4 regions of the Peribacillus sp. FSL R5-0717 genome follow, and region 2 is predicted to be linked to each of the others. Evidence: riboswitches for the same ligand, from Rfam matches in the RefSeq annotation. Region 2 holds a riboswitch; each other region holds the start of a gene.
The links. A riboswitch is a leader RNA that binds a small molecule or an ion and turns the genes downstream of it on or off. The one in region 2 is predicted to bind glycine.

Region 1: another riboswitch for glycine. It lies ahead of glyA (serine hydroxymethyltransferase); the one in region 2 lies ahead of gcvT (glycine cleavage system aminomethyltransferase GcvT).
Region 3: another riboswitch for glycine. It lies ahead of glyA (serine hydroxymethyltransferase); the one in region 2 lies ahead of gcvT (glycine cleavage system aminomethyltransferase GcvT).
Region 4: another riboswitch for glycine. It lies ahead of NYE65_RS15900 (amino acid permease); the one in region 2 lies ahead of gcvT (glycine cleavage system aminomethyltransferase GcvT).

What each region holds. Positions count from the first base shown of each region.
Region 1 covers NZ_JBBOOF010000001.1:5,133,762-5,141,334, reverse strand. The annotation lists gene gcvT (glycine cleavage system aminomethyltransferase GcvT) at 1-957, opposite strand, end outside; gene glyA (serine hydroxymethyltransferase) at 1,105-2,355, opposite strand; glycine riboswitch at 2,524-2,627, opposite strand; gene rocF (arginase) at 3,512-4,462, shown strand; gene NYE65_RS24630 (amino acid permease) at 4,833-6,269, shown strand; gene NYE65_RS24625 (hypothetical protein) at 6,529-6,807, opposite strand; gene NYE65_RS24620 (oligosaccharide flippase family protein) at 7,188-7,573, shown strand, end outside.
Region 2 covers NZ_JBBOOF010000001.1:658,108-665,680, forward strand. The annotation lists gene NYE65_RS03220 (lipoate--protein ligase family protein) at 1-574, opposite strand, end outside; gene NYE65_RS03225 (rhodanese-like domain-containing protein) at 776-1,159, shown strand; gene gcvPB (aminomethyl-transferring glycine dehydrogenase subunit GcvPB) at 1,298-2,755, opposite strand; gene gcvPA (aminomethyl-transferring glycine dehydrogenase subunit GcvPA) at 2,748-4,094, opposite strand; gene gcvT (glycine cleavage system aminomethyltransferase GcvT) at 4,112-5,218, opposite strand; glycine riboswitch at 5,359-5,442, opposite strand; glycine riboswitch at 5,446-5,533, opposite strand; gene NYE65_RS03245 (DEAD/DEAH box helicase) at 5,911-7,573, shown strand, end outside.
Region 3 covers NZ_JBBOOF010000002.1:88,301-95,873, forward strand. The annotation lists gene NYE65_RS26245 (haloacid dehalogenase-like hydrolase) at 1-60, shown strand, start outside; partial or broken gene NYE65_RS26250 (IS110 family transposase) at 489-864, opposite strand; gene hxlB (6-phospho-3-hexuloisomerase) at 1,400-1,957, opposite strand; gene hxlA (3-hexulose-6-phosphate synthase) at 1,974-2,615, opposite strand; gene NYE65_RS26265 (winged helix-turn-helix transcriptional regulator) at 3,134-3,499, opposite strand; partial or broken gene gnd (phosphogluconate dehydrogenase (NAD(+)-dependent, decarboxylating)) at 3,913-4,733, shown strand; gene NYE65_RS26275 (hypothetical protein) at 5,316-5,507, shown strand; glycine riboswitch at 5,781-5,886, shown strand; glycine riboswitch at 5,889-6,009, shown strand; gene glyA (serine hydroxymethyltransferase) at 6,096-7,346, shown strand; gene NYE65_RS26285 (serine dehydratase beta chain) at 7,362-7,573, shown strand, end outside.
Region 4 covers NZ_JBBOOF010000001.1:3,275,173-3,282,745, reverse strand. The annotation lists gene NYE65_RS15905 (amino acid permease) at 1-1,095, opposite strand, end outside; glycine riboswitch at 1,603-1,681, shown strand; gene NYE65_RS15900 (amino acid permease) at 1,870-3,210, shown strand; gene NYE65_RS15895 (DUF3311 domain-containing protein) at 3,488-3,688, shown strand; gene NYE65_RS15890 (sodium:solute symporter family protein) at 3,685-5,163, shown strand; gene argH (argininosuccinate lyase) at 5,870-7,354, opposite strand; gene NYE65_RS15880 (ABC transporter permease) at 7,370-7,573, opposite strand, start outside.

The DNA.
Region 1 (7,573 bases), 4.5 Mb from region 2:
AACAATACCTATTTCCTCTCCACCTTTAGAAATTACCTTGTAACCATGACGCGGAATCCCTCTGCCTGTTACTTCAATCCCTACTAATTTTCGTTTTAATCCAGCTTCTTTTTGTTCTGTAAGAGCAGATTTTCCGATAAAGTCACTTTCTTTGTTCGTCTTTACGACAAAGCCGATTCCTGCTTCAAGCGGGCTGATATCGTTACTGAGTTCCTGTCCATAGAGTGCAAGACGTGCTTCAAGTCGAAGCGTGTCCCGTGCACCAAGTCCACATGGTTGTAATCCATTCGTGGTTCCTGCTTCTAAGAGCTTTTCCCAGAGTACTACCGCTTTGTCTGCTGCTAAATAAAGTTCATATCCATTTTCTCCTGTGTAACCTGTACGGGATACAAGTATGTCGGTAATCTCGGAGATGTTGACATGTTGGGCGAATTTAAAAGAGCCAATTTCTGATAAATCTATTTCCGTTAACTTTTGCAAAATGCTTTCTGCCTTTGGACCTTGGATGGCAAGCTGAGCGATGTCTTCCGAAATATTTTGGATCGTCATCTCTCCTTTTACATGCTGCTTCATCCATTCGTAATCTTTCTCAATGTTTGCGGCATTAATAACGAGTAAATATTTTTCATTCCCTAATTTATAAACTAATAAATCATCGACCGTTCCGCCATCTGGATAGCACATTGCGGTATACTGTGCTTGATTGATGCTAAGTTTTGTTACATCGTTTGTAACAAGGTAATTAATATAACTCTCGGCATCTTTCCCTTCCACAAGTACTTCTCCCATATGAGAAACATCAAAAAGTCCTGCTTCTGTTCGAACAGCTTCATGCTCTTCTAAAATGCTGGTAAATTGAACTGGCAGAGCCCAGCCACCAAAATCAATAACTTTTGCTCCGTATTTTTTATATACTTCAAAAAGCGGTGTTTGCTTTAATGCTGTTTCAGTACCCATGATTTACCCCCAATTATGTTTTTTTCAAAATAGATGTTCTTTTCCTGTTTACCGGTTTCTTTCATCGCCAGGCCTCCAAAAGACGTTTCTCGAAGGGTCCTTGGCATACCATTTCCTATACCTTATACATGACTTTAATTACCTCATTTACACAGTAATTGGCTGTTGAAATAACGGATAAACATCACAAATCCCTTTGGTTGTTTCTCTTGCTTTCTGAAGAACGTCTTTATTCCCTTTACTCTTTAGAACAGTTGCAATCACTTCGCCAATTTTCACCATTTCTTCTTCCTTCATGCCTCGAGTTGTTAAAGCTGCTGTTCCCATTCGGATACCGCTCGTAACAAATGGCTTTTCTGGATCATAGGGAATCGTATTTTTATTAACGGTAATGCCCGCTTCTTCTAATAGTTTCTCTGCTTCTTTCCCTGTTAAATTCCAAGGACGCAAATCTAAAAGGACAATATGATTATCAGTTCCACCAGAAACAAGGGCTGCACCTTCATTTTTTAATGTTTCGCCAAGTGTTGCAGCATTTTCAATGACTTGTTTCGCATAATCCTTAAAGCTTGGTTGTAAAGCCTCGTTGAAAGCAACCGCTTTTGCTGCAATGATATGCATGAGTGGGCCGCCTTGAATTCCTGGGAACACGGATTTATTAATCGCTTTGATAATTTCTTCATCGTTCGTTAAAATGATCCCCCCCCGCGGTCCTCTCAATGTTTTATGAGTTGTACTTGTCACAACATCTGCATATGGGATTGGGGACGGGTGAAGACCAGCTGCTACCAGCCCGGCTATATGAGCCATATCCACCATAAGTTTTGCACCAACTTGATCGGCAATTTCTCTAAATCGTGCAAAATTAATCGTTCTTGGATAGGCACTTGTCCCTGCAATAATCAATTTAGGTTTTTCTTTCTTTGCGATAGCTTCCAACTCATCATAATCAATTAGTTGAGTATCTTCTTTAACTCCGTAGGACACAACTTCAAACCATTTTCCTGAAACGCTGACTGGACTTCCATGAGTTAAATGGCCACCATGTGAAAGGTTCATTCCCATCACTTTATCACCAGGCTGCAGCAGTGCGAAAAAAACTGCGAAATTGGCTTGTGCACCTGAGTGAGGCTGAACATTTGCATATTTTGCACCAAAAAGTTTTGTTAAGCGCTCAATAGCTGCTTGTTCTGCCACATCGACAAATTCACATCCACCATAATAGCGCTTTCCTGGATAACCTTCTGCATATTTATTTGTCATCACACTTCCCATTGCCTCTAATACATCTGGGCTAACGAAGTTTTCTGATGCAATTAATTCCAGGGTTTGATGTTGACGTTGTCCTTCCTTCTCAATCGCTTCAAAAATGGTTAAATCATTTTGTTTTAAACTCATTTTATTTTCCCCCTAGTCTTTTTTGATTATTCTGAATTTTAATACGGTTCGAGATACTAAAATCTCTTTCCCGCTACATCTACTTTTCTATGAAGTTTATTAAAAACAGTATGATTTACTACCTTTTTTGCACGCAAAAAAGGACAGAAAAGGGTAACGTAGCGTTCTCTACCCTTCTCTGTCCTTTTACCTGAGAGTTTAGCTCCATTTTAAATAGAACCTTTCCCCTTTGGTGGCGTACTTGTTTATACGCGCTCTCCAGAGGTGCGTCCAGTTGTGGTTCCATCTACCTGAGAGATTTGTTCCAAGGGTCTTTTTGGAACTTGCTCCTTCGGTGGCTTGTGTCGCATTGCACTCTCCCACAACTGTCATTCGCTTATTCAATTTGGTACATTTAGAATAGTAGTTGTGATTAAGTATGTCAAGTAATTTTGAAAGCGTTACCAACGCTATTCTAAAATAATCCCTTTCTCATCAAAATATGAGCATTCATATATCTTAATGGTTGCTTATTAAAGCGGGGCAGACTCCACTTAATTTCCCACTACCTTCCTCTGATTCGTCTGATCTACCTAAATGAGGAATGGCATAAAAGGTTTTAAACCAACTTATATTTTAACAGGAAGGTAAAGGGCAGCCACTCTTTACCTTTTTTGTATATGTGAAACAAACCCTTCAAAATGGCACTTTCCTCTAGTAATCTATCCTATTTTTTGTAATGAATCGTTTCTCGCGGTTAACCACATTAGAAAAAAAGTTCTTTATTCTCACGTCAAAAAAATTTTTTTAATATAAAAATGAAAAATCCTTCCATGCATTTTAGGTGAAACCGCTCATTTTGATGAATAAATGTAACCAGTATAATATATTCAATATCTTCAGAATCTTCCTTCGGCCACCTATTCCGATTGGTAACGCTATCACTTCCATTCCTGGAATAAAAATCTTAACAATCGCAGATTTCAAAGGGATTCAGCCAATTCCCTTCATACCCCACATGGTAATGTATCCTATTCATAAATAATCAATAATAGGAATTTAAACCCAGGACTTTTACCCTTTTTTCAATCGTATAAATATTCAAAAAAATGTCGAGTTGAGTCATCTATCCTTTTACCCTTATACTAGGGTAGAAAAATCGAAGGAGGAATTACATATGAAAAAGCAAATTTCAATCATTGGTGTGCCAATGGATCTTGGTCAAACTAGAAGAGGAGTGGATATGGGGCCTAGTGCCATCAGATATGCAGGATTAAGTGAAAGACTTGAAAACATTGGCTATACTGTCCGTGATGAAGGTGATATTAAAGTAGAAATACAGGAAAGAGCACAAAGTGATAGTGACACAAATTTAAAGAATCTGCAGGATGTAGCAGAAGGTAATGAAAAATTGAGTCAAAAAGTGGATGAAGTCATCCAAGCAAATCGTTTTCCTTTAGTTTTAGGGGGAGATCACAGCATTGCTATCGGGACATTAGCCGGTTTAGCGAAGCATACTGAAAACTTAGGGGTAATATGGTATGATGCACATGGAGATTTAAATACTGCCGAAACTTCCCCATCAGGAAACATACACGGTATGTCCCTAGCCGTAAGTTTGGGTCTTGGCCACCCTGTACTGACTAACATCGGCGGATATTCTCCAAAGGTCAAACCAGAGAACATTGTCATCATTGGTGCCCGTTCTTTAGACCAAGGTGAGAAAGAGTTAATCAGGGAAAAAGGAATTAAAGTCTATACGATGCATGAGATTGATAGAATGGGTATGACAAAAGTGATGGAAGAATCAATCGCCTATCTGAAAGAACGTACGGATCTTGTACATTTATCACTTGACCTTGATGGTCTTGATCCAGATGATGCACCTGGGGTCGGTACGCCTGTAATGGGAGGCATTAGCTACCGTGAAAGCCATCTTGCCATGGAAATGCTAGCTGAAGCTAATATCATTACATCAGCAGAGTTTGTTGAGATAAACCCAATATTGGACGAGCATAATAAAACGGCTGAAGTAGCTGTCGCATTAATGGGCTCATTGCTTGGGGAAAAATTATTATATGGAGCGGAAGATCATATCACTCCTGATTTATTGGCTCATGTTAAATAATCGGACACTTTGTTTTTGATAGAAAGATAGAGAGTTCGTTAAAGTGATGCTCCATAGGGAAAAGCCCATACTTCGTTTATGAGCTTCTTCCCATTGGCGGATGATCGACATGAATCAATTTACATCCCTAGTTTCCTGACGCTTGGCTTCTCTTTCTTTATTAAGCGGCGCTTTCGAAATAAATTCTGCATAGGTACCTATGTTCATTGAATCATGCTTTTTTAATGCAGAAGTAATCTCTTTTCGGAGGGAATTCGACATCATCTAAGAATCAAAATCAAAAGTATTAGACTTGTAAGAACACAAATTCCCTAATAACGTCCCAGCATAAATGAAACCGTTTGCACCCATCAGGTAAAGGAGTTTTTCAATGAAAACAGCAGAAAATCAACCAAATGAATTAAAACGGAGCATGAAAGCAAGACATTTATTTATGATTTCAATAGGGGGATGTATTGGTACGGGCTTTTTCATCGGTTCAGGCTATACCATTCATGAAGCAGGAGCCTTCGGTGCCATCCTCTCTTACATAGTCGGCGGCTTCATCATGTATTTAACGATGCTTTGCCTAGGTGAACTATCCGTTGCCATGCCTGTTTCCGGTTCGTTTCAAACATATGCGACTAAGTTCATCGGTCCTGGAACCGGGTTTGCCATCGGATGGCTATACTGGTTAGGTTGGGCCGTTACAGTTGCCTTAGAGTTTCTGGCAGCAGGACAGCTAATGCAAAGATGGTTTCCTGAATCACCCGTATGGATGTGGTGTGCAATCTTTGCTTTTCTCATCTTTTCACTAAACGCCTTATCAGCAAAGGCATTTGGCGAATCGGAGTTTGTTTTTTCCAGCATAAAAGTATTGGCCATCATTCTTTTCATCATCGTTGGCGGTGCAGCTATGTTTGGTTTGATTGATATGAAAGGTGGACAAGAAGCTCCATTTTTCTCCAACTTTTTCGCTGAGGGTCTTTTCCCCAATGGGATATCGGCCCTGCTAATCACAATGATTACAGTGAACTTTTCCTTCCAGGGCACTGAATTAATCGGAATAGCCGCAGGAGAAAGTGAAAACCCGGAAAAGGTCATACCAAAATCCATCAAACAAACCGTTTGGAGAACCCTTTTCTTCTTTGTTCTTTCTGTCACTGTACTTTCGGCGCTGATTCCAAGGGAAAAAGCCGGTATCTCAGAAAGTCCATTCGTTGTTGTACTTGATAGTCTCGGAGTTCCGTATGCTGCTGACATCATGAACTTCATCATTCTTACAGCACTTTTGTCAGTGGCGAACTCCGGTCTTTATGCTGCGACACGTATGCTCTACTCGCTTTCAAGGGAAGGTATGGCAAGTCCGAAGCTCGGTTTGGTGAATAAGAGAGGGATTCCGCTCAATGCCCTGCTCATCACACTCGCGATTGCCGGTTTGTCATTACTTTCAAGTGTTGTAGCTGCGGACACAATATTTGTCTTTCTTCTCTCCCTTGCAGGGTTAGGTGCACAAATTGGCTGGATTGCCATTTCAGCTAGTCTTCTTGCTTTTAGAAGATCCTATACCCGCCAAGGCGGCAAGATAGAAGATCTGAAATTTAAAGTTCCGCTATACCCATTCATCCCCATACTTGCATTAATAACAAACTGCATCGTCATGATCAGTTTAGCATTTGTTCCTGAGCAGCGAATGGCGCTTTATTGCGGGGGAGCATTCTTTCTTGGATGTTATGCGGTTTATCACTTTAGAGTGAAGAAAATCAAGAAAATTGAAACTCCCAAGCAGGAAGTTGAATTAAATGCCGGTAAAAAAATGGTCATTTAATCCAGAACGCTGAGAAGTATAGTAAGTGGTGAAAAGCGATTTTACAATCCATCAAGATTGCTTTTCAAAGAAGAAATACCCTGGATGTTTACACACCCAGGGTATTTCTTTTATTTAGTCACCATTCCTGCCAGCTACCCAATGGTAAACCGCTTTCCAGCTTTTTTAGTTCCCCTAACCACCCCTGTATATAAATAGGAAGTTAAATTTCAAGCTCCATCTGGGCAATAAAAACAAATATCAAAACAAAAAAATCATCTTAATCGATGATTTTATATTGTGCAAATTCCTTTAATTTAGGCAGGATTGGCTCTAAAATTTCCTTGGCTATGTAATCGGTGTCCAATCCAATGAAGCGTTCACTTTCCATGTCGACCGATCTCGCATTTTCCGGGTCATCACAAAAAATAAACGATATGATTCCGTTATCTTCCGTCATATCTACATATTTAAATGTAATGTCATGTTTCGTAAGACAACTTTCAAACGCAATGCACAATTCATCTATATTTGATTGACTAATAGATGTGAATTTCATATTGATCATCCCCTCTGCTAAAGGATAGCAAAATAAAGCATGAATTTCAAAGCGAAATTCGTGTCCCACTCTTATGTTCTTCTGACACTTTCGACCAAAGGAACCATGGCAAAAAAAACCTCGATTGGAATATCACCGTATGAAGCCTTTTGATGAATGTCATGGCTAATGATTTTACCATTAGAAATGATTATAACCAAATCGATTTCATTCCATTTCCCGAGCTTACCCTTATTTAATTTTTTATCTTTCAACAGCGATTAATAAGGATTGCCATAGGCATAATCGCATTTTGTATAGCCGTGATCTGCAGTTCCTCATGAATATTCCATGGCATGTCTCATATCTTTATACAAACACCTTGTTAGGAGTGGACCAACATGAAATCTTTTTATAAAGGAACGCTCATCTTGATTGTCGCAGCGTTTTTTGGAGAATGTATCGAATTTTTAGTGAACATGCTCCTAGCCAGGGAATTACACGAAGAGGGCATGGGGCTTTATATGTCCATATTGCCAATTTTCTTTTTGATATATGTGATCGCCAGCCTTGAATTACATATTTCCATCTCAAAATTCGTTGCGGAAAATAAACAGGCCATGCATTATAATCTTATCATTCATGCACTTAAGATGGCTGCAGTCGTCGTATTGGTAATGTGTGTAGTCATGCCTTTCATACTTTCCTTCTCATCCATAATGGACAAATACCATCCCTATATTAAATGGCTGCTCATCACACTGATCCCAATAGTTGCCTTTTCGTC
Region 2 (7,573 bases):
TATCATCATCAAGCTCAAGCAAAATGGACCCGTGCTGAAGGATGACGCCTTTTTGCCTGGTTTGAGCACTGCCAGCGACCTTCCTGCCCTCAACGACCAGTTCATACCAGCTAGGTGCATCAAAGCAGACGGAAGACCTGGGCGATTTTAAAGCCGCTTTTTCCTGTTCGCTTCGAGGCACGGCAAAATAAGCATCCAATCCAAGATTCCTGAACCCCATCAATATTCCTTCAGAAATGACACGATAAGCTTCAGTAACGGTGGTTGGCATTCCCGGATAGGATTCTGGAACGATTACACTATAAGTCAATTCATGTTCGTGCAGTACCGCTCGTCCTCCTGTCGGCCTGCGAACAAAACCAAGGCCCTGCCTTTTGACCTCTTCCAGATCAATCTCCGCTTCTGCCTTTTGAAAATAACCGATCGACAATGTCGCTGGATCCCAGCCGTAAAAGCGTATGATCGGCGGAATTTCCCCTTTGCTTTGCCAGTTTAACAGGGCTTCGTCCAGCGCCATATTAAAAGCCGGTGAACAATACCCCGAATCTATAAAACCCCATTTTTCTTTAGTCATCCTTACCCCTCATTTCGATAGACGTTTTTCAATCCCCCACAAAAAACTCACATGTAGTAGTTTAACAGACTTTAACACTCTAAAAAAGAAAGTGCTATCAAGTCATGAAGAATTTGATGAAAATTCTTTTTGATTATTGGGTAAAGCAATTATATAATAAAGATTGTCTGTATTCGTTAAGGTAGAAGGGAGTTTTTATGTTTGGAAATATTATATACACTGCTCATCATCCTCGGAGTGGTTATTGCGTATTCACTTTTTAATTGGTACCGCCAGCGTAAAATCGTTAAAACACTAACACAGGACGAATTTATCGCCAACTACAGAAAAGTGCAGCTAATTGATGTGCGGGAACCGAATGATTTCGAAAATGGTCATATCTTAGGCGCAAGAAACATCCCTATGACTCAAATGAAAACCCGCTTGGTCGAAATTAGGCCGGACAAGCCTGTATATTTGTACGCTCAAAGCGAAATCATCAGCGGCAGAGCTGCAGCCATGCTATACAAAAAGGGCTACAGGGAACTTTTTCACTTAAAGGGCGGTTTCAAGATGTGGACCGGGAAAATCAAAGCAAAGAAATAAGACCCATCTCGGCATGGGCTCTTTTTAATTCCATAGCTCAAGTAAAAAAAAGTCAACAGTTGGACTTTAATGGAATCTTACATAAACATGAAAAATCCCCGCCGGAAGGCAGGGATTTTTTTCGTGTAAGCTACTAATCTAGGCTTGATAACGCAAAATGGGTTTTCTTGCAGCAAGTGTTTCATCAAGCCGCTTTATAACGGTTGTATGCGGAGCTTCCTGAACGATTTCCGGGGTTTCTTCCGCTTCCTTGGCAATCTGGATCATCGCATCGATGAACGCATCCAGCGTTTCTTTTGACTCGGTTTCAGTCGGTTCTATCATCATTCCTTCTTCCACGTTCAACGGGAAGTAAATGGTTGGAGGATGATACCCGAAATCCAGCAATCTTTTAGCTATATCGAGAGTCCTTACCCCCAATTTCTTTTGCCGCCGTCCGCTTAATACGAATTCATGCTTACAATGACGATTATATGGTAAGTCAAAATAAGGTTCCAACTTGCGCATCATATAATTGGCATTGATGACCGCGTTCTCTGTGACGGCTTTAAGGCCATCAGGACCCATTGAACGGATGTACGTATATGCCCTCACGTTTATTCCGAAATTACCATAATAAGGTTTTACCCTGCCAATGGATTGCGGACGATCATAATCAAGGACGAATTGCTCACCTTGCTTGACTATAAGAGGTTTAGGCAAGTAAGGAATCAAGTCGGACTTCACACCTACAGGACCAGAACCCGGGCCGCCGCCTCCATGCGGGCCTGTGAATGTTTTATGGAGATTTAAATGAACCACATCAAAGCCCATGTCACCCGGTCGTGCTTTTGATAGGACTGCATTCAGATTCGCTCCATCATAATAAAGCTTCCCACCTGCGTCATGGACAAGTTGTGCCATTTCCAAAATATTTTCTTCAAACAATCCCAATGTATTGGGGTTCGTCAGCATCAAGGCCGCCGTATCAGGTCCGACAACCCGTTTTAAATCTTCAAGGTCGACTAACCCATTTTCATCGGACTTCACTGTAATCGTTTCAAGTCCGGCAACAGTGGCAGAGGCAGGATTCGTACCATGGGCCGAATCAGGTACAATCACTTTCGTCCGTTCTGTATCTCCATTCGCTTCGTGAAAAGCGCGAATCATCATCAACCCTGTCCATTCACCGTGGGCACCTGCTGCAGGCTGTAATGTCACTTGGTCCATCCCGGTGATTTCCGTTAAGTGTTCCTGCAAATCAAATAATAGTCCCAATGCTCCTTGTACAGTAGCGGGATCTTGATATGGATGGATATGGGCAAAACCGTTGAAACGTGCCACATTTTCATTTATTTTCGGATTATATTTCATCGTGCATGAACCAAGCGGATAAAAACCCGAATCCACCCCATGATTCCGTTTGGAAAGTGCAGTATAGTGACGCATGATATCCAGTTCGGACACCTCAGGAAGCTTTGCCTCTTCTTCACGGATGTAGTCGGCAGGAAGAATTTCTTCGAGCGGAATAGTTGCAACATCCATTTCTGGCAGACTGTACCCGATCCGGCCGGAAGTACTGATTTCAAAAATGAGTGATTGATCTTGATTATTCATGTTGATCCCCCAATTCCTGCGCAAGTGCATCAATTTCTTCTTTTGTTCTTAGTTCAGTTACCGCAACCAGCATATGGTCTTTCAATTCAGGATAAACCGTTCCTAAATCGAAGCCGCCGATCATCCCTTTTTCAAAAAGGTTTTTATTGACCTCTGAAAACGGAGCAGGCAGTTTAATGACAAATTCATTAAACGAAGGACCGTCGAAAATCACTTCCACCCCTTTTGCCATAATTGCTTTTTTCGCATAATGTGCTTTTTGAATATTTTGCACGGCCATTTCTTTGACACCCTTTTTCCCAAGCGCGGTCATTGCAACAGAAGCTGCCAAGGCATTCAAAGCTTGATTGGAACAAATGTTGGATGTGGCTTTGTCACGGCGAATGTGCTGTTCACGGGCTTGAAGCGTCAGGACAAACCCTCTTTTTCCATTCTCATCGACCGTTTGACCGACGAGTCTGCCCGGAACTTTCCGTACAAGTTTATTAGTAACCGCAAAATATCCACAATGAGGGCCACCGAATGCCGCTGGAATGCCGAATGGCTGAGCATCCCCCGTTACGATATCTGCACCGAGTGCACCAGGGGATGTCAAAGCTCCCAATGCAAGCGGATTACTGGAAACGATAAACATGGACTTGACGCCATGAATGATTTCTTCCATTTCTTTCAATGGCTCGATCCGGCCAAAAAAGTTCGGGTATTGCACGATCACTCCGGCAATGTCATCATTCGCCAATTCCCTTAAAGCAGCTAAGTCCGTCACACCGTCTTTATGAGGAATTTCGATCACTTCCACGCGTTGCCCTTTTGCATATGTCTTCACAACTTCTCTTGATTCAGGATGAACGGTTCCTGAAATGAGAATCTTCTTCCGCCTTGTCTGTCCTGAAGCAAGCATCGCTGCTTCAGCCAGCGCCGTCCCGCCGTCATACATGGAGGAGTTAGCCACATCCATGCCCGTCAATTCACATATCATCGTTTGATATTCAAAGATTGCTTGAAGCTCGCCCTGTGAAATTTCAGGCTGATACGGTGTATACGCCGTATAAAACTCAGAACGGGAAAGAACATGATCGACGATGACCGGCGCGTAATGGTCATAGACACCCGCACCAAGGAAGGAAGCATAATTTTTAAGGTCCGCATTCTTTGCAGCAAGCCTTGATAATTCTTTCATTAATGCAGGTTCCGATTTAGCAGGCTTGATATCGTATTCTCCTTGAAAACGAACGCTTTCAGGGATATCATTGAAAAGTTCTTCAGCAGCGGATACCCCTATCGCTTCCAGCATTTCTTGTTTATCTTGCTCTGTCATGGGTAAATAACGATGTTTCATCTAATGACCATTCCCCTCTATTTACGTGGTTTTTTATAAAAAGGTGTTTGTATTATAACGGCTTTCAAACGTTTGGAACGGATTTCCACTTCGACTTCCGCATCCAGCACCGAAAATTCCTTATCGATAAGTACCAATCCAACGTTTTTCTTCAATGTTGGCGATTGGGTACCAGTCGTGACCTCGCCAATGACTTCATCTCCGCTGTAGACCTTATACCCATGACGTGGAATGCCACGGTCAATCATTTCAATTCCCACAAGCTTCCGGGGAGCCCCTTTTTCCTTTTGCTCAGCAAGAACGGCTTTCCCGAAAAAATCAACTTCCTTATCCACTTTTACTGCAAAACCAATCCCGGCTTCTATCGGGGTGATGTCCGCCGAAAGCTCCTGCCCATACAGCGGCAGTTTCGCTTCAAAACGCAGGGTATCACGAGCACCTAAACCAATCGGCTGAACCCCCTCTTCCTTACCGGCATCCATAATCGCCTTCCAGAGGGCAGGACCATTTTTACTGTCGCTATATATTTCAAAACCATCTTCACCAGTGTATCCAGTACGGGATACCAGCGTGGAGATACCGTTAATCATGACATTATCCTTGAACCTGAAAAATCCAATTTCACTTAAGTCAGTACTTCCGGATAGTTTTTGTAATATCTTCTCTGCAGCTGGTCCTTGAAGTGCCAGCTGTGTATAGTCACTTGATACATTCGTAATTTGCGCATCTTCCGTTAAATTAGCTTGCAGCCAATTGAAATCTTTTTCTGTATTCGCTGCATTGACCACGAGCAGATAGTCGTCCTCAGCCCTTTTATACACGATAAGATCATCAACCGTGCCTCCGTTTTCATAACACATGGCGGTATATTGGGCACCGCCCTGTTGCAGCTTTGATATATCATTGGTCAGCATCTTCTGTAAAAAGGAAAGGCTCCCAGGCCCCTTAACATCGACTTCCCCCATATGGGAAACATCAAATAACCCCGCTTTTGTCCGTACGGCTTCATGTTCATCCTTTATACCCGAAAATTGGACAGGAAGTTCCCAGCCGCCAAAATCAATCGTTTTACCTCCGTATTCACGATAAATCTCAAATAGTGGTGTTCTTTTTAAATTGGTCAAAAAATGACCCCCTTCAGATTTTTTTAAAAATTAATTGGCTTCATTATCAAAAGCTTCTTGTCATTACGCATCAGATATATCCTGATTCATGATGTGAAAAAAGCACAAAAAAGGACAGAGAAAGCCCGTTTGAGCTTTTTCTCTGTCCTGAAACCTGAAAGTTTACCTATGTAATAGGTTTTCCCCTTTGGTGGCCGTCCCATAACGGGCGGCGCTCTCCAGAGTTGCGTCCAATAAGAGTTCTTTTGCCTGAGAGATTCACTGCTAAGTTTGCTCCTTCGGCGCTACATCCGTAGTCTCTCCCCTTATCTTCACCCGCATATAAATGGTCTACCATTGAAAGGAAGCGGATAAGCCCCAAGCATCGGTAAAACCTATGAGCATAAATGGAATGCATTCTCTGCCAATTCTCCTAAAACTTCAGAAACCGTTTGACTGATCTCCTTCAGTAATCTTGGATAAATTAGGAGCCTATAGCCCATACTAAGAAAACGCGAACTGCAAAATCGATGTACAAAAATTCTTTGTAGCGTTTGGAAATTGGAATTTTCTAAATATACTTATATCCTACCCTAAGAAACTTATCTCTGCAATATTTTTTGAAAAAGAAATATTTTTCTTACTTCACATATGAAATGTTCGGGTTTTGACCTTATATTAAGGAAATTATGATTTAAGAGGGAGTTATTTCTATGAAAATCAATATATCCTTCAATTCTGAATGGAATGACGAGTTTCTGCAAAAGATGGAAAATGACGGTCCATGGGGAAATTGGGAGCTTTATAAGTTGGCGGTTCAAATGGAGGAAAACCTTATCATCCCTGATTTTGAAGGTTTACAGGCGCCCAAGCACCTTCCTCAGCTAACCCCGCTTCCCCATCAATTGGAAGCGGCGAAGCAAGTAGTGGAAAAGATGAATGGAAAAGCCATTTTGGCTGATGAGGTAGGGCTGGGAAAAACAATTGAAGCAGGCTTGATCCTAAAAGAGTATATGATTAGGGGCCTTGTAAAAAAAGTATTGATCCTTGTTCCGGCTTCCCTTGTCACACAATGGGCATTTGAATTGAATACCAAGTTTCATATTCCGGCAGTCGTTCAGAGAAAAAGTTATGTCTGGGACTCCTGTGATGTGGTCATTTCATCCATTGATACAGCGAAACGCGCTCCACATCGAGATATCATCTTTACTCAGGAATATGACTTCATCATTATTGATGAAGCTCATAAACTTAAAAATAATAAGACGAAGAACTATGAATTCGTCCAAAATCTGAAAAAGAAATTTTGTTTACTCCTGACAGCCACTCCGATTCAAAATAAAGTCGAGGAGATATTCCACCTCGTTTCGTTATTGAAACCGGGCCACTTGGGAAATGCTTCGCTCTTTTCGGAAAAGTATAAAGGGAAAGGCCGGAACATCATTGAAGATGAACACCTAAAGGAACTGGTCAACACTGTCATGATTCGAAACCGGAGGGCCGATACTGGCATCGAATGGACAAAACGGCATGTAGAAACCATCACCATTGAATTTTCTCCAACGGAACAAGCATTGTATGATGCTGTTTCCAAATTCAAGCCAATTTCGGATGGATCAAAAGGAAGCGCGTTTTCGGCTCTCACTCTCCAAAGGGAAGCATGCAGCAGCAGAGAGGCTGTCTTTTATACATTAAAGAATATGAGAGATAAATACGATCAGCCTTCCCCTGATTTTTTGGCAAAGCTTGATGATTTATTTACTAAAGTGAATGAAACGGTCCAGAACTCAAAGGCTGAAAAAGCTTTGGAACTGATCAAGAAAATTGATGACAAAGTGATTATCTTTACGGAATATAGGGCGACTCAACTATATCTCCAATGGTACCTACAGCAGAATGGAATTTCTTCTGTTCCTTTCAGAGGCGGTTTTAAGCGCGGAAAGAAAGACTGGATGCGTGAATTATTCCAAAAGAATATTCAGGTATTAATCGCAACAGAAGCTGGCGGGGAAGGGATAAACCTTCAGTTTTGCCATCACTTGATTAATTTTGACCTGCCCTGGAACCCAATGAGGCTTGAACAGAGAATTGGACGGATTCACCGCCTTGGTCAGGAAGAAGATGTGATGATTTATAACTTTGCCACGAAAAATACAGTTGAAGAACATATACTGAAGTTACTATACGAAAAAATAAATTTATTTGAAAAAGTAATCGGTGAATTGGATGATATTCTAACCAAACTGGATATTAACAACATTGAAGAATATTTAATTGATGTGGTCGGCGAGTCCAAAACAGAAGGCGAAATGAAAATCAAGATGGATAATTTTTCATCGTTGATCCAATTCGCTCAATCAATGAAGGAAGGTGAGG
Region 3 (7,573 bases), on a different contig from region 2:
TACACCATTAAATTAGGAACAAATGAAAAGGTTTTATTGACTGATGTGGCTTTGAAATAAAGTCACGATGTTTATAATAAAGTTGCACCGTTTTACCCCTTTGGATAATATCCTCTAAAGGGGTGTTTTTATGTCCAAAAGAAAAAGTACATCTGAAATTTAAAATTGGATCAAGGGAATGGTTGAGTGGTAATAGAGTTGCCCGTTAAAGGGCGCTATTCTTTAATAAGAATCGCTTTTCTTAATGAACTCCCTCAGTTTAATAGATAATGCTCATGTATACTCGCTTATCCGCAGGATTTCAAACCACATGGTATAGGTTGCTTTAGATGAGCGAAAGAGATAGGACCGTTTTGATAAGATGAGGGCAGATTGAAATAGGGGATCTATTTAAAATCCTATATTATTACATATGCTGCACGTATTTTCCAAGCTGCCCCTGGAGGCTTTCCCTCCCATGTCTCAACGGGTCATAATCATATGCCCTTTCATTCCTTTTTATAAGCAGAGCCATTACGAGCAATCTCTACTAGAACACGGGCGAGTTTTCCATAAAGTTTCATGATGGATTTCATTTTCTTCATCTTCTTCACTTTAACATTATTCGAGTGTAGGGCTTTAAACTCGGGGTTATTCATCACCAGACTCATGGTCGCAAGGAAGAGGTAACGCCGCAGGTGTGATCTTCCACGTTTGGAAAGCACAATTTGGCCTTTCCACTTTCCAGAGTTTGCCTCAGCGAGATGCAATCCTGCATGACGAAGGAGCCGCATTCCCGTGAGCGAACCCACTCAGATCTCCAGCTTCTCCTAAGATGCCCGCCAGTGAAATCTCGCTGATTCCTTTAATGGCAAGTATTTGCTTAACACAAAAATGATCAATTCTTTTTTATAAAAGAAGAATCCAATTAAATATTATAAGGGCATGTTTTGATTAATCTTTTTTCAAAACATGTCCTTTCTATGTTATTCATTTTCAAGGTTTCTTGTATTAATTTATTCAAACTTTGAATCTGAGCTACAGAAAATGGCTTTTTTGCCGGGTTTTGCTTCGTGCAAAATTCCGAAATGTTGGCGGTACCCCTTCTATACGTTTTTCGAAGACAAAAAAACGACAAAACAAATGAAAAATAACAATAATAATACACGTGCAAAATTGCACTTAAAAATTATCACCTAAAGTTACAAAAAGGCAGCTTCACCTAATGGTGAAATCTGCCCAGAATGATATTGATTCATACATAAATTTGGGAAGGCATTAGAATCTCTAATTTGACAGCTCTTTTTAGATTATATGTTTCTGTCTAAAGATTTTTTTTACCAAAACCTGATTTAGTATGTTCAATTTTTTATAATTTACTAGTCATGTATTTAGGAGTATAAGTCTAACTAAGCCTAACCTACTCTAGATTTGCATGTCTTCCAAACATAGTTTGGCCGGCTAATTCCTTTTGCTCCATCACGCTTAATATGATAGAGTCGAATAATAACAAGAGACTTTGCTCGAATAAGGACCCCATAGGCTGTATAGTTTTGTAGTCACTGTCTGCACCAGCCTTAGGCTTGGCAGGTATTTTAATAGCTAAGTCGCTTATTTTTCCAATGGTCGAATCAGGGGAAATCGTGACAACTGCAACAGATGCTCCTAAACCTTTAGCCTTCTCCGCCATTGACACTAAACTTTTTGTCTCTCCTGAACCAGAAGCGATAATTAAAATATCATCTTTTTCTAAACCAGGGGTTACCGTTTCTCCTACTACAAAGGCATCTAACCCCATGTGCATCATGCGCATAACAAAAGATTTGGCCATAAACCCAGAACGACCTGCACCAGCCACAAAGATTTTCTTGGATTTAAGTATGTGATCCACCAATTTTTCAGCTTCATCTTCAGATATTAATTCGATTGTCCGATTTAATTCGTTTTCAATTTCAGCTAAATATTGAGTAGTCTTCATAATTCACATACCTTTCTTAAGCATAAGTCGCTTGTTTAATTAATTCTTGCATTTTCGCAGCTACTGCTTTTTTATTATCTTGTCCAGTAATGCCCCCGCCTACAATGACAAGATCAGGCTGTGCTTCAATGACTTCCGGCAATGTATCTAATTTAATTCCGCCTGCTATAGCAGTTTTGGCATTCTTAACAACGCGTTTGATTGTTTGAAGCTGTTCAAATGAGTTTTCTCCTTTAGCCTGGAGATCGTACCCTGTATGCACACAAATATAATCAACGCCCAGTGCATCAATTTCGTACGCACGTTTTTCGATATCTTTTACATTGATCATATCAACAAGAATTTGTGTTCCTTGTTTTTTAGCTTCTTCCACTGCACCCTTGATTGTTGCATCATCCGTCGCACCCAGAACTGTGATGATTGAAGCACCAGCTTCAGATGCCTTCATAACTTCATATCCTCCAGCATCCATAATTTTCAAGTCAGCCAATACTGTTAAATTAGGAAATGCTGCACTAACTTCTTTTACTGCTCTAAGACCTTCATTAATTACAACAGGAGTTCCAATTTCTACTACATCGATAAATTGCTCTACTTCTCTCACTACTTCTATTGCCTGTGGGATGTTTACAAGGTCTAATGCTAATTGAAGTTTCATAAATACTTCACTCCTTAAATAATTTTTGTTTGATACTACATTTATTGTATTCTGTAATTATTTAAATGAGAAGTACCCACTTTTATATCATATAGTGTTTAAAAGTATACTATATGTAAAGTGAAGAAAGGAAGCAAAAGGGAATATACCTAGAGTTGCTTATTGAAAAATTCGTTGAAGGATTGTGTTTCAAGCACTATTATGTAGAAGTTGTTAAAGGGAAAATGCGATTCAAAAAGATAAGCGTGATACTTATTCTTACCGGCAATTAAATTGACCGTAAAGTGAGCTTAAAGCAACTGATCTAATTCAGTTCGAATCATACTGTCCGGTGATATGGGTTAATAGGCTAAAAAACCACATGGGAAACCTTTATAAAGGTTTCTCCATGTGGTTTTTGTGTCCAAATTATCTAATTAACGTTATATTCCTTAATATGTCCACAACAAAGATAGCGCTTTCAAAAAGGAGGCAAAAAGGATTATTTTCTAATCCTTCATGAGGGAAGCTTTTTTCTACTAGAGGGACTCTTCTTTTCTATCTGCTTGGTTATTCAAGACAGTCTCCATATACTCACTGCCCCAGTCATACATGGATTCAAGAATTGGCATCAAACTTTCTCCTCTTTTGGTTAGAGAATATTCAACTTTTGGTGGAACAACAGGATAGACTTCACGGTGAACAATTAGGTCATCTTCGAGCTCTCGCAATTGGCTAGCGAGCATTCTCTGCGTAATTTCAGGAATCATAGATTTTAGTTCCCCAAATCGCTTGGTTCCTTCTTTCCCTAGATGCCACATAATAAGCATTTTCCATTTACCGCCAATAATAGAAAGTGTCAATTCTTTTTCACAGTAAAACGTCTTGTCACGCAGATGTCCCATTTATTTTCCCCCCAGGTCATAAAATAATAGTGTACTTTATAATACTATATAATAAAAAAGTGCGTACTTACAATTAAAAAATATAGATATTATACTTTTATATACATAGAGGATCATCACCGCAAGAACTATTCTTGGTACATCCATTAGAATCTTACTATACCATAATTTTGAAATCACGGAAGAATACGGGGGGATTAAATGACTTTTCTACGTAATAAATTTTTAGACAGGAATGCGTTTAAGTATCCTAAAATGACGGAAATGCATACTGTGACCCTTATTTAAAGCAACAGGGGCTTTAGATAAATAAGGTGAATTTTTATACTAATTAAATCTAACGAAGTTACCAATATGTAAAAGGAAAGATGCACAAATTAGAAGAACTCTATTCTAAAAAGGAGGCCATCACGATGAAAGTTGGATTAATCGGTTTAGGAAAAATGGGATTAAACTTAGGTCAAAACCTAATTGAAGAAAGCCACGACGTTGTGGCCTATGATTTAGATTCCGGTGCTGTAGAAGAAATGGAAAGATACGGAGCTAAGGGAACAACTAATATAGTAGAACTCATTAAATCATTAGAGCAACCCCGAATTATTTGGCTTATGGTTCCCCCAGATTCAGTTGATGTAGTAATTAGTGAAGTGACACCGTTTCTAAATATTGGCGATATTTTAATTCAATCTGGAAATTCCTACTATAAGGATACCATTCGCCGGTACAATAGGCTAAAGAGATATGGTGTGAACTTTATGGATGTCGTGTCCTCTGAAGGAAAGGAAGGTGCTCGAAAAGGTGTTTGTTTCAAGATTGGAGGAGACCTTGAAGCTTGGCGCATAGTAGAGCCCATTTTCAGAGATATATCTGTAGAAAATGGATATTTATATGCAGGAAAAGGAGGGAGTGGTCACTTCTTGAAAATGACCAACAATGGGATTGATAACGAAATGGATGACATTGGGGAAGGATTTGAATTATTAGAAAAAAGGGAACTTGACTATAACTCTGAGAATGTAGCAAGAGTATGGAAAAAGCGGTTTGGTTATTCGTCCAGGGCCTATGGATTTAACGGAAAGAGCATTTTCTAAGATGAAAAATTAGAAAAAAATAAAAAGAGTAGATATGGAATTCTTCTTGAGAAGCAAAATGGATGGCCGAAACTGCTTTTGATTTACAAACAGCCACTCCCGTCATCGCCATTTTCTTGATGAGCCATCGTTCATTAGGAAATCATTTAATGTTCATTTCCATCAGATCTAACATGCAAATGAAGGATGGAAAATTTTTCAAACAAAAGGAGGAAAATAAAATGGAAAGAAACAATACAGTTATTTTAAATGAAGTGATAGTAGGGTTATATAGCAATAAAGAATTAGATCTAATGTTAAATAAATTATCAAATTACTACCAAGTTGCTATAGCTGATTTTACTGTAAATAAAGTGAATCCAAATAGCTATAAAGAAATGATTACTTGATTGATAGTAGACTTAAGTCCATTGCATGAATACTTAAATTGGTGAACTGAGAGTCATATTAAATAAATAAAAGATGGGTTTTTACTTTACCTACCCAAACGATTACTTATCTCATTCAATATGCATCTGTCGGACAGGGAATGGAAAATCCCATTCCCTGTCCGGTGCTGATTCATACCCTCCCTATTTAAAATCAAGATTTAAACAGGGGTATTGAAAAAAAGGCATTTAAATCAAGGAGATGAAAAGTAATTACCTTACTATTAATACAGGGAAGTGGAGGTGGTGACTTAGTCGTAGAAAGTAAAACTGTAAGGTAAAGGAGAAGAATTCAAAATGAGTATGGAAAAGAAAATCAATCTAAAGAAGCCAAAGAAGTGGTGGGTATGGGTTCTAGCAATTATCGTTATAGCTAATATATCAAGTGGTTGGGACAAAGAGGAAGTTGCTAAGCAATCTTTATTGCTTCAAGGATTCTCGCAAATCTCGCAATACCTTAATTTTTTTTTTCAAACATCCATTGTTTAAAAATTTAGACAATATGTCCTTTCCCATCTTGCGCTTTTCTTAGCAACCGTTCAAAAGTGGAGCGGTTCCTAGATACAGAAACTTGTTGGGATTCAGAAAAGCAGTTAACAATTTTGATTTTTGCATAACGAATAACTTCTTATTTTATGAACTGTCAGAAAGATCTATACCGTCCATGTTTGAATTTCTGAAAATAAAGTTTTTTCAGATAATTATTGAAATTTTCATTTAAACCCGTTAACATGCAATTATAATGGAAGTTTATATAAGCGGATGATAATTGTGGGAGAGACCGAAGAAATCGATTCGGCACCGAAGGAGCAATTCCCAAAAAAACCTTGGGATAGAAACTCTCAGGTAAAAAGACTACAATTGGACGCACCTCTGGAGAGAGCTGAAAAGCCACCAAAGGGGAATCCTTTTGATGAAAGAATATTACAAGACAGATTGTTTTGTATATGTTTCATACCGAAGGTAATCTCTCAGGTAAAAAGGACAGAGGAAAGGTGGGATATTTATCCTGCCTTTCCTCTGTCCTTTTTTGTGAGGAAAGGGAGCTTGGAAGAAAATCGAGGAGGATATTTGAATATGAGTCTACAAAACTATGATTCAGAGATTTATAATGCCATGGAAAATGAAAGGGAAAGACAACATAATACGTTAGAATTAATCGCATCAGAAAACTTCGTAAGTAAAGAAGTGATGGAAGCCATGGGGTCTGTCCTCACTAATAAGTATGCAGAAGGATATCCAGGGAAGCGTTACTATGGAGGCTGTGAATATGTAGATGTGGTGGAACAAACAGCGATTGAACGCCTAACCAAGCTGTTTGGTGCTAAGTATGCAAATGTACAACCACACTCAGGTGCACAAGCAAATCTAGCTGTTTTTTATGCGCTGCTTCAGCCGGGCGATAAAGTGATGGGGATGAACCTTTCGCATGGAGGACACTTAACTCATGGTAGTCCCGTCAGCATCTCGGGGAAATGGTTTGATATTGTGTCTTATGGGGTGAGAGAAGATACTCACTTGATAGACTATGATGAGCTTGAAGCAATCGCGAAAAAAGAAAAACCAAAATTGATTATTGCGGGGACAAGTGCTTTCCCAAGAACAATTGATTTTGCACGTTTTAAAGAAATCGCCGATCAAGTTGGAGCAAAACTGATGGTGGATATGGCCCATATTGCGGGGCTTGTGGCAGCAGGTTTTCATCCATCTCCCATCCCATATGCGGATGTGGTGACAAGCACAACGCACAAAACTTTACGCGGTCCACGTGGCGGCATCATTTTAACAAATGATGAAGACATGATAAAGAAAATGAATAAAGCTATATTCCCAGGGATTCAAGGTGGGCCACTCATGCACATTATTGCGGCAAAGGCGGTTTCCTTTAAAGAAGCATTGCAACCGAGCTTTAAGATCTATGCCAAACAAATCATTGAAAACGCAGCAACACTTGGCGAAACATTAAAGAAAGCAGGCGCAATTCTTGTTTCAGGTGGAACGGACAACCATATCGTCCTTTTAGACGTTCGCCAATGGAATTTAACCGGAAAAGAAGCAGAACGATTACTAGAAGAGGCGGGTATAACAGTTAACAAAAACACGATTCCCTATGATACCGAAAGCCCATTTGTCACAAGTGGCATTCGAATGGGAACAGCGGCTTTAACGACACGTGGTATGAAGCAGGAAGAAATGGTTAAAATCGGAGAAGTGATTGCGGCTGTTTTAAAGAGCAATGGAGATACAGCTGTTCTAGAAAAAGTAAAAGAAACAACAAAAGCGATTTGTGACGGATATCCATTGTTTCAACAGTCTATAACGGTCTAAGAAGGGAGAAACAACATGGAATTCCAAAGTTGTTTTGACATTATCGGCCCTATCATGGTAGGGCCATCTAGTTCTCATACTGCTGGTGCTGTATCGATGGGGAGGTTCATTCATGAACTATTAGGTGGTTGTCCGGAAGAGGCGAACATTATTTTCTACGATTCATTTGCTGAAACGCACCAAGGTCACGGGACAGATAAAGCCCTACTTGGCGGATTACTGGGCAT
Region 4 (7,573 bases), 2.6 Mb from region 2:
CAAAACACTCGCACTGTACACATAAAGGAATACTTGCGGCGGTGCAAGGTAATTCAGGATAACCCCGATGCCCAACCCTAATAGTACAGCGATCGTGCAATATGCCGGAACTCCATTTTTAGATACTTTAGCAAAGACTTTCGGAGCTTGGCCATTCAATGCCAGTGTGTAAAGCATACGACCTGCACTGAAAATCCCACTGTTGCATCCAGACATCGCCGCAGTGATGACGACAAAATTAATGATGCCTGCCGCTGCAGTGATACCTATTTTGGCAAAGGTCGAAACAAACGGACTGCCTAAGTCATCCAGTTGATCCCAAGGGAATACTGTCACAATGACGAAAATGGCACCAATGTAGAAAATTAAAATGCGCCATATAATTGATTGAATCGCTTTTGTTACGGTCTTCGTTGGGTTTTTCGCTTCCCCGGCTGTGATGCCGATAAGCTCAACGCCTTGATAGGAAGCCACGACAAGCGAAAGCGCAAAGAAGAATCCTGTCCAGCCTCCCGTAAAGAAGCCGCCATTTTCCCAAAGATTCGATAATCCAATCGCATCCCCGCCATTCCCTATTCCAAAGAAGATAAGGCCCAGGCCGGCAACGATCATCAATATAATCGTTATGATTTTTATAAGTGCAAACCAGAATTCAAATTCCCCAAAGGATTTAACGGAAATGAGGTTGGCCGCTCCCAAGATGATCATGGCCACTACACCTGGTATCCAGGCCGGTAACTCCGGGAACCAATATTGCATATACAGCCCAACCGCAATGATTTCGGACATTCCGACGATTACCCATTGAAACCAATTGCTCCAAGCAGTCATATAACCTGCCAAAGGATGTATATAGGTGCTCGCAAAGGTTGCAAAAGAACCTGTAGTCGGTTCTAAATAAAGCATCTCACCCATGGAACGCATGATGAAAAATATAAAAATACCTGCAATGGCATAAGCAAGCATTACAGAGGGCCCGGTCCATTTGATCGTGCTCGCAGATCCCATGAATAACCCGACTCCGATGGTTCCGCCCAAAGCTATCATTTGAATGTGACGTGCTTCCAGCCCTCTCTTTAATTCCTTGTTCGACATGATTAACTCCTCCAGATGCAATATCGGTAATGCTTTTCTATCCTTACCACGAACTTATTAATTATTGCAGTTAGAAATGCTCTATCGAAAAAATATCAATAACACTTCATTTATGATTTCTTATCTTATAATAGTAAATATTCTGTAAAAATACAATTGTATTTTTGAAATAAACAGTTGCCAATAATATCTTGTTGATTTTTCAAATCTGAAAATATCATTTTAAAAAAATGATGTTCAGTATTTTATTATAGTGATCGTTCATAATGAGTAGAAAACAATCACTTCTGCTTAGACCTTATGTTAAATACAGACCACTATTAAACTACAGATAATGCCTGTTTCATTTCAAAAAATTTGTTGACCTACCGAAAAATAGATGATAGAATTCCAATATTATTTTATAAGCATAATGAAATGATCAAGCAGTGAAAAATCATCACTGACTGACATTTCTTCACAACCGCATACAAGCAAGCGATGAATGCTGTGGATGACACTATAGCAGGAGCAGCTTCTGGAGAGACTGTACAAGATGCAGCGCCGAAGGATTCACAATCTCAGGCAAAAGGACAGAAGAGTAACGAATGATATATTGTTATTCTGAGCCCTTTAAGAGATTGGTATTATCCAATCTCTTTTTTTAATGTCCATTTTGTGATTGGACTAAAACAACAAATGGGAAAGGCAAGCTGGACGACAATCACGTCCCTCTCTCCAAGACCATGCAGGTAAACATTCACTACCAAGACTATAAAAACGGGGGCGTACGAATTGGCTAAACAAGAATTAAAAAGAGATTTAAAAAATCGACATGTACAACTGATTGCAATAGGAGGAACCATTGGCACCGGTTTATTTTTAGGTTCCGGAAAAGCCATACAATTAGCAGGTCCTTCCATATTATTCTCTTATATGATAATAGGGATTGCCTTGTTTTTTGTGATGAGGGCCCTGGGGGAATTGCTTTTATCCAATGCAGGGTACACATCATTCACTGAATTCGCAACTGAATATGTCGGTCCATGGGCCGGCTTCGTGACCGGTTGGACATATTGGTTTTGTTGGATTATGACCGCAATGGCCGATATCATAGCTGTCGGTGTTTATATGCAATATTGGTTTGATGTCCCTCAATGGATTCCGGCTCTGCTTTGTCTGGTCATTCTGTTAGGATTGAACCTATTGACCGTTAAGATCTTTGGCGAATTGGAATTCTGGTTTGCCATCATTAAAGTAATCACGATCATCGCCTTGATCATCGTAGGAATTTTCCTTCTAATCCTCGGCTTCAATACCAATACCGGAACGGTTTCCCTAACGAACCTTTGGAATCATGGCGGCATGTTCCCCAATGGCATTTCCGGATTCCTGTTATCTTTACAGTTGGTCGTCTTCTCATTTGTCGGTGTCGAATTGGTCGGGGTTTCTGCAGCAGAAACGGCGAACCCGCGAAAGAACATTCCATCTGCCATCAATAAAATCCCTGTCCGGATTTTGCTTTTCTACGTTGGTGCACTATTCGTCATTCTCTGCGTCAACCCATGGACACAACTGGATGCCACAAGCAGTCCATTTGTAGAGGTCTTTGCGTTAATCGGCATTCCAGTCGCTGCAGGGATCATCAACTTCGTCGTTTTGACATCCGCTGCTTCTGCATGCAACAGCGGTTTATTTTCAACGAGCCGAATACTTTATACGTTAAGCAGGAATGGCGAAGCCCCAGCTAAACTGGAAAAATTAAATAAACACGCTGTTCCGGGCAATGCCTTATTCACATCCACAATCGTTGTATCAATAGGGGCATTATTAAGCAAGCTGATACCGGAACAGGCATTTACTGTCGTGACTACCATCAGTGCCATCTGTTTCATATGGGTATGGAGCATTATCTTGATCTCCCATATCAAATATTCGAAAACAAGGCCCGACCTAAGAGCCGAATCGACTTTCAAGGCTCCTTTTACACCTTTTATCAATTACGTCATTTTAGGCTTATTCCTGTTCATCCTTATTGTTATGCTATTCGCTGAAGCTACACGGCTATCACTGCTCTTGACCCCAATCTGGTTCATCCTCTTGGTGATACTATATAATTATCGGAAAAAAAGATAGCTAAAGGAAATAAAGCCTTGAACTCAATATGAATTCAAGGCTTTATCTGCATATGAACATATTAGGCCTTCGGCTTTCTGCACACTTTTGCTAAAATATATCAGGCAACTGCATTAAATTTTATATCAAAATAGTGTAAGCTAATATAGATTATCGGACCTTTTCCGTCATGTATGAATTTTCCATCCGGTTTGGTTCACCCATCCATCAGTGGCATTGAAGAATAAACACCCATTGGTGGGCGTTTCACTTTATTTAAAACGGAGGGGGTTGTTTAATGAAGATTATATATATTCTTACACTAGTTCCTTTTATAGGCATACTGGGATTTCTACCTTTTGTTAATAAAATAGAACCATATGTATTAGGGATGCCTTTCAATATGTTCTGGATGGCTATGTGGGTGGTCCTTACCTCTGCCATACTCGGCATCATGTATAAGCTGGATCCCAGGAATCGGGAAGGTGACCAGGAATGAATATTGCTCTCTTAATCATTTTAGCATTTTTACTTCTATCGATATTTTTAGGAATACGCTCTTCAAAAGGAAAAGATATGGACTTGGAACAATGGACGGTCGGCGGACGCGGTTTTGGTGCGATATTCGTCTTTCTGCTGATGGCTGGGGAAATCTATACGACCTTCTCCTTCCTTGGCGGCAGCGGCTGGGCTTATGGCAAGGGTGCACCCGCTCTATATGTTCTAATTTACATTACTTTGTCTTACGTATTATCCTATTGGCTCCTTCCGGAAATATGGAGATATGCCAAAGAAAATAAACTGATGTCTCAATCCGATTTCTTTGTAAGCAAATATAAGAGTCCCAGTTTAGGTATTTTGGCTGCACTTGTCGGTGTGGTGTCGATGATTCCAGTGATTGTCGTGCAGCTGAAAGGATTGGGGATCATTGTCTCAGAAGCATCTTATGGTGCCATCTCAATGTCTGAGGCAGTTTGGATGGGGGCGATCAGCCTTACCATTTATGTGATGATCTCCGGTATCCACGGTTCAGTTTGGACCGCTGTCATTAAAGATATCATGATGGTTGCCATAATAGGATTTTTGGGGATTTATCTGCCGATTCATTACTTTGGCGGATTTCAGCCGATGTTTGAAGCGGTTGATGCCGCCAAGCCTGGTTTTCTAAAGTTCCCTGATCAGGGGCTTAGCGTATCATGGTTCATCTCCACGGTAATATTGCTCGTATTCGGTTTCTATATGTGGCCACAAGTTTTCAGCGCTGTTTATTCAGCACGCAGCGGCAAGGTATTTCGAAAGAACGCCATCATCAGCCCTTTATATACACTCATGCTTTTATTCGTCTTTTTCGTTGGGTTTACAGCTATATTGAAAGTGCCCGGACTCGTTGGGGCAGATGCAGACCTCTCATTGCTGCGCCTTTCAATCGAGACCTTTGATCCATGGTTTATAGGCATAATCGGCGGCGCTGGATTGTTGACCGCACTGGTGCCGGGATCCATGCTTTTGATGAGCGTCGCTACACTGCTCGCGAAAAACGTTTATAAGGAATTTGCACCTGACGTATCCGATCGCCATATTGTACGATTGGCAAAGTTCCTTGTGCCAATCATTGCCCTTATAGCCGTCTACTTCACCTTAAACGGCGGTGAAACGATGTCGGCATTAATTCTTATGGGATACAGTCTCATCACACAGCTCTTCCCATCCCTTCTCTTTAGTCTGAAAAGGAATAATCCGATCAATAAATTTGGCGCAATCGCCGGCATCATTACCGGATTGGCCATCGTAATCTGCATTACACTCAGTCAATCGACAATAGGGACCTTGTTTCCATCCTTGCCGCAAGCAGCAAAAGATTTGAATGTGGGAATCATTGCATTGGCAGTCAATTTCATTGTGATGATCACGGTGAGTATTGCTTTCAGAAAGCACGCGGTTCAGTTGGAACCTAAATCCGTTAACGATATATGAAGCAAATTTTGAAACTGGTTATGGATCAATAAACATTGGAGGCTCAGTCAAAAGACTGAGCCTTCCTTATTCTCGGCTTCCAAGCATAGTGTCCTTTATCTCAATATTGTTGATGGGAAACCTCATTTTAGACTATTAATCTTTTCTGTTTATAAACAAATCCCCTATTTTAACTAATAAATACAACGAAAAAATAATCATCAAGGTTCTGGATACTACCAGGCCATCAATAGCTAAATCATATCCACCTCTTAATAAGACTTCCGGATTCAAACAAAAAGTAATCGATATTACGAAAGCTATTAAAATCAAGATAACACCGAACTGAGATCTATTTGACATTAACATTCCGCCTCACATTATATATTCTCCAAATAATAGAATTGCTTTTAGGAATAATCTACATTCATGGTCACTGGGGATGACTCAGTTGCATTAAAAATCCAAAATAAATAGCCACCCTGATAAAGAATGACTATATATCATAAAATATGAAGCTTTCTCAGTAAAATGCATCGTATTGCTTCCGAGCCAACAAAAAATACTCTCTTCAGAAGGTTCGGGCTTTTATTCGTCAGTTAGGAGCAAATACTCGGGAGTTTCATGCTTTTACTCGTGAGTTTGAAGCAAATACTCGGGAGTTTCATGCTTTTACTCGTGAGTTTGAAGCAAATACTCGTGAGTTTCATGCCCGTTAAAGCTCATTTCAGTAATCCACTAAAGCCTTCCTGCCATCATTCAATTCTTTGATCACTTTCTTATATTTCTGCAACTCTTGTTCCAGTTTTTGTTTTCTATTTAAAATCATTCTCGTAACCTCTTTAGGGGAGGGCCCGCCTTGAATGCTTCTGATTTCCACAAAATATTCGGGAGAGATTATTTTTTTCCATTCATCTTCTGCTATGTTCACTGATACGAATTCATTGATGATCTTGTTGATTTCTTGTGTGTCCCAATCATATAGCTCTTTCCCTTCACTAATCGACTTTTTTGCAATATGACTGGCTATGGAATGGGCTTTTCTAAAGGATATGTCGTAATCTCTTGAAAGGGTATCCGCTAATTCAGTAATCGTTATACTGGATTTTGCGGCCATTTTCTTTGTATGTTCTTCATTTACTTTCAAAGTCGACATGACGGCATACATTAGTTTCATAACACGGCCTGCATTCGAAAAAGCCCGATATAAATGTGGCTGTAAATCATCTTCCGTATCGACGATATCACCAAATGGTGTATTGTGAATCATATTCATGGCAGCAAGTGCATCACCATACGCACTGCTTGCAATCGAACGGGAATGTTCAACGGAGACAGGATTCCTTTTTTGCGGCATGATGCTGCTCACTTGAACATAAGGGTCCGCCACGTGAAATGTACCAAACTCCCTTGTCACATGCTGCAGGAAATCTTGGATCCACCTTCCGGTATTGACCATGCACGTCATGATGGCAGTTGCGGTTTCCAATAAATAATCTGCCCCGCCAATCGAGTCATAGGAATTTTCAATCACCGAATCAAACCCAAGCAGTTCAGCCGTACGGTTCCGACTGATCGGAAAACCGGTGGTCGTTAATGCGGCTGCACCCAAAGGGGATTGGTTAACCGTTACATAGGCTGCCCATAACCGGCCAATATCCCTTTGAAGCACATCATAAATGGCTAAAAAGTAATGTCCTATTGTAGTCGGCTGAGCCGGTTGGGTATGTGTGTAACCTGTAATATAGGTTTCTGTATGTTTTTCAGCCTGCACCAAGAATGCTTCACTCAATTGGTTTGCATAGCCAACCAATTGGAGCAGATGACCTCTCAAAACAAGCCGGTACATCGCAACCCCCATATCATTACGACTGCGACCGATATGAATCTTCCCTGCAAGTTCATGGCCGATTTCCTCACCGATCTTTGCCTCCATCATGAAGAATAAGTCTTCGAATTGGGGCTGATAGATCAACTGCGCGAGATCTGTTTGGGCCACTTTCCGAATCCCATCAAGCATGGTTTTCGCCTCTTCATCTTTAATGATCTTTTGTTCCGAAAGCATGATGACATGTGCCCGATGAATATCGAACATTGCATCAAATAAGTAATCTCTTTGATCATTAAAAACAGGCATCAGAAGCTCTCTAACATAGGTTTTTCCGGGAAAGACACTACCTTCATTTTTGATAAATTGTTCAAGCCTGCTCATCTTTGAACCTCCGATTTATAAAGCTTTTTCCGCTTTGATTCCAAAAAACTTGTTCGAAATAAAGAGAACGATTACAATCAGCGTGATTTGAATCATCCCATAGGCAGCGGCCTGCCCCATATTGAACATCCGAAGCTGATTCATGATTTCAATGGATATGGGCCTGTTTGAAATCGTGTACAACAGGACCGAGGTCGGGAATTCCCCCACAGATTCGAT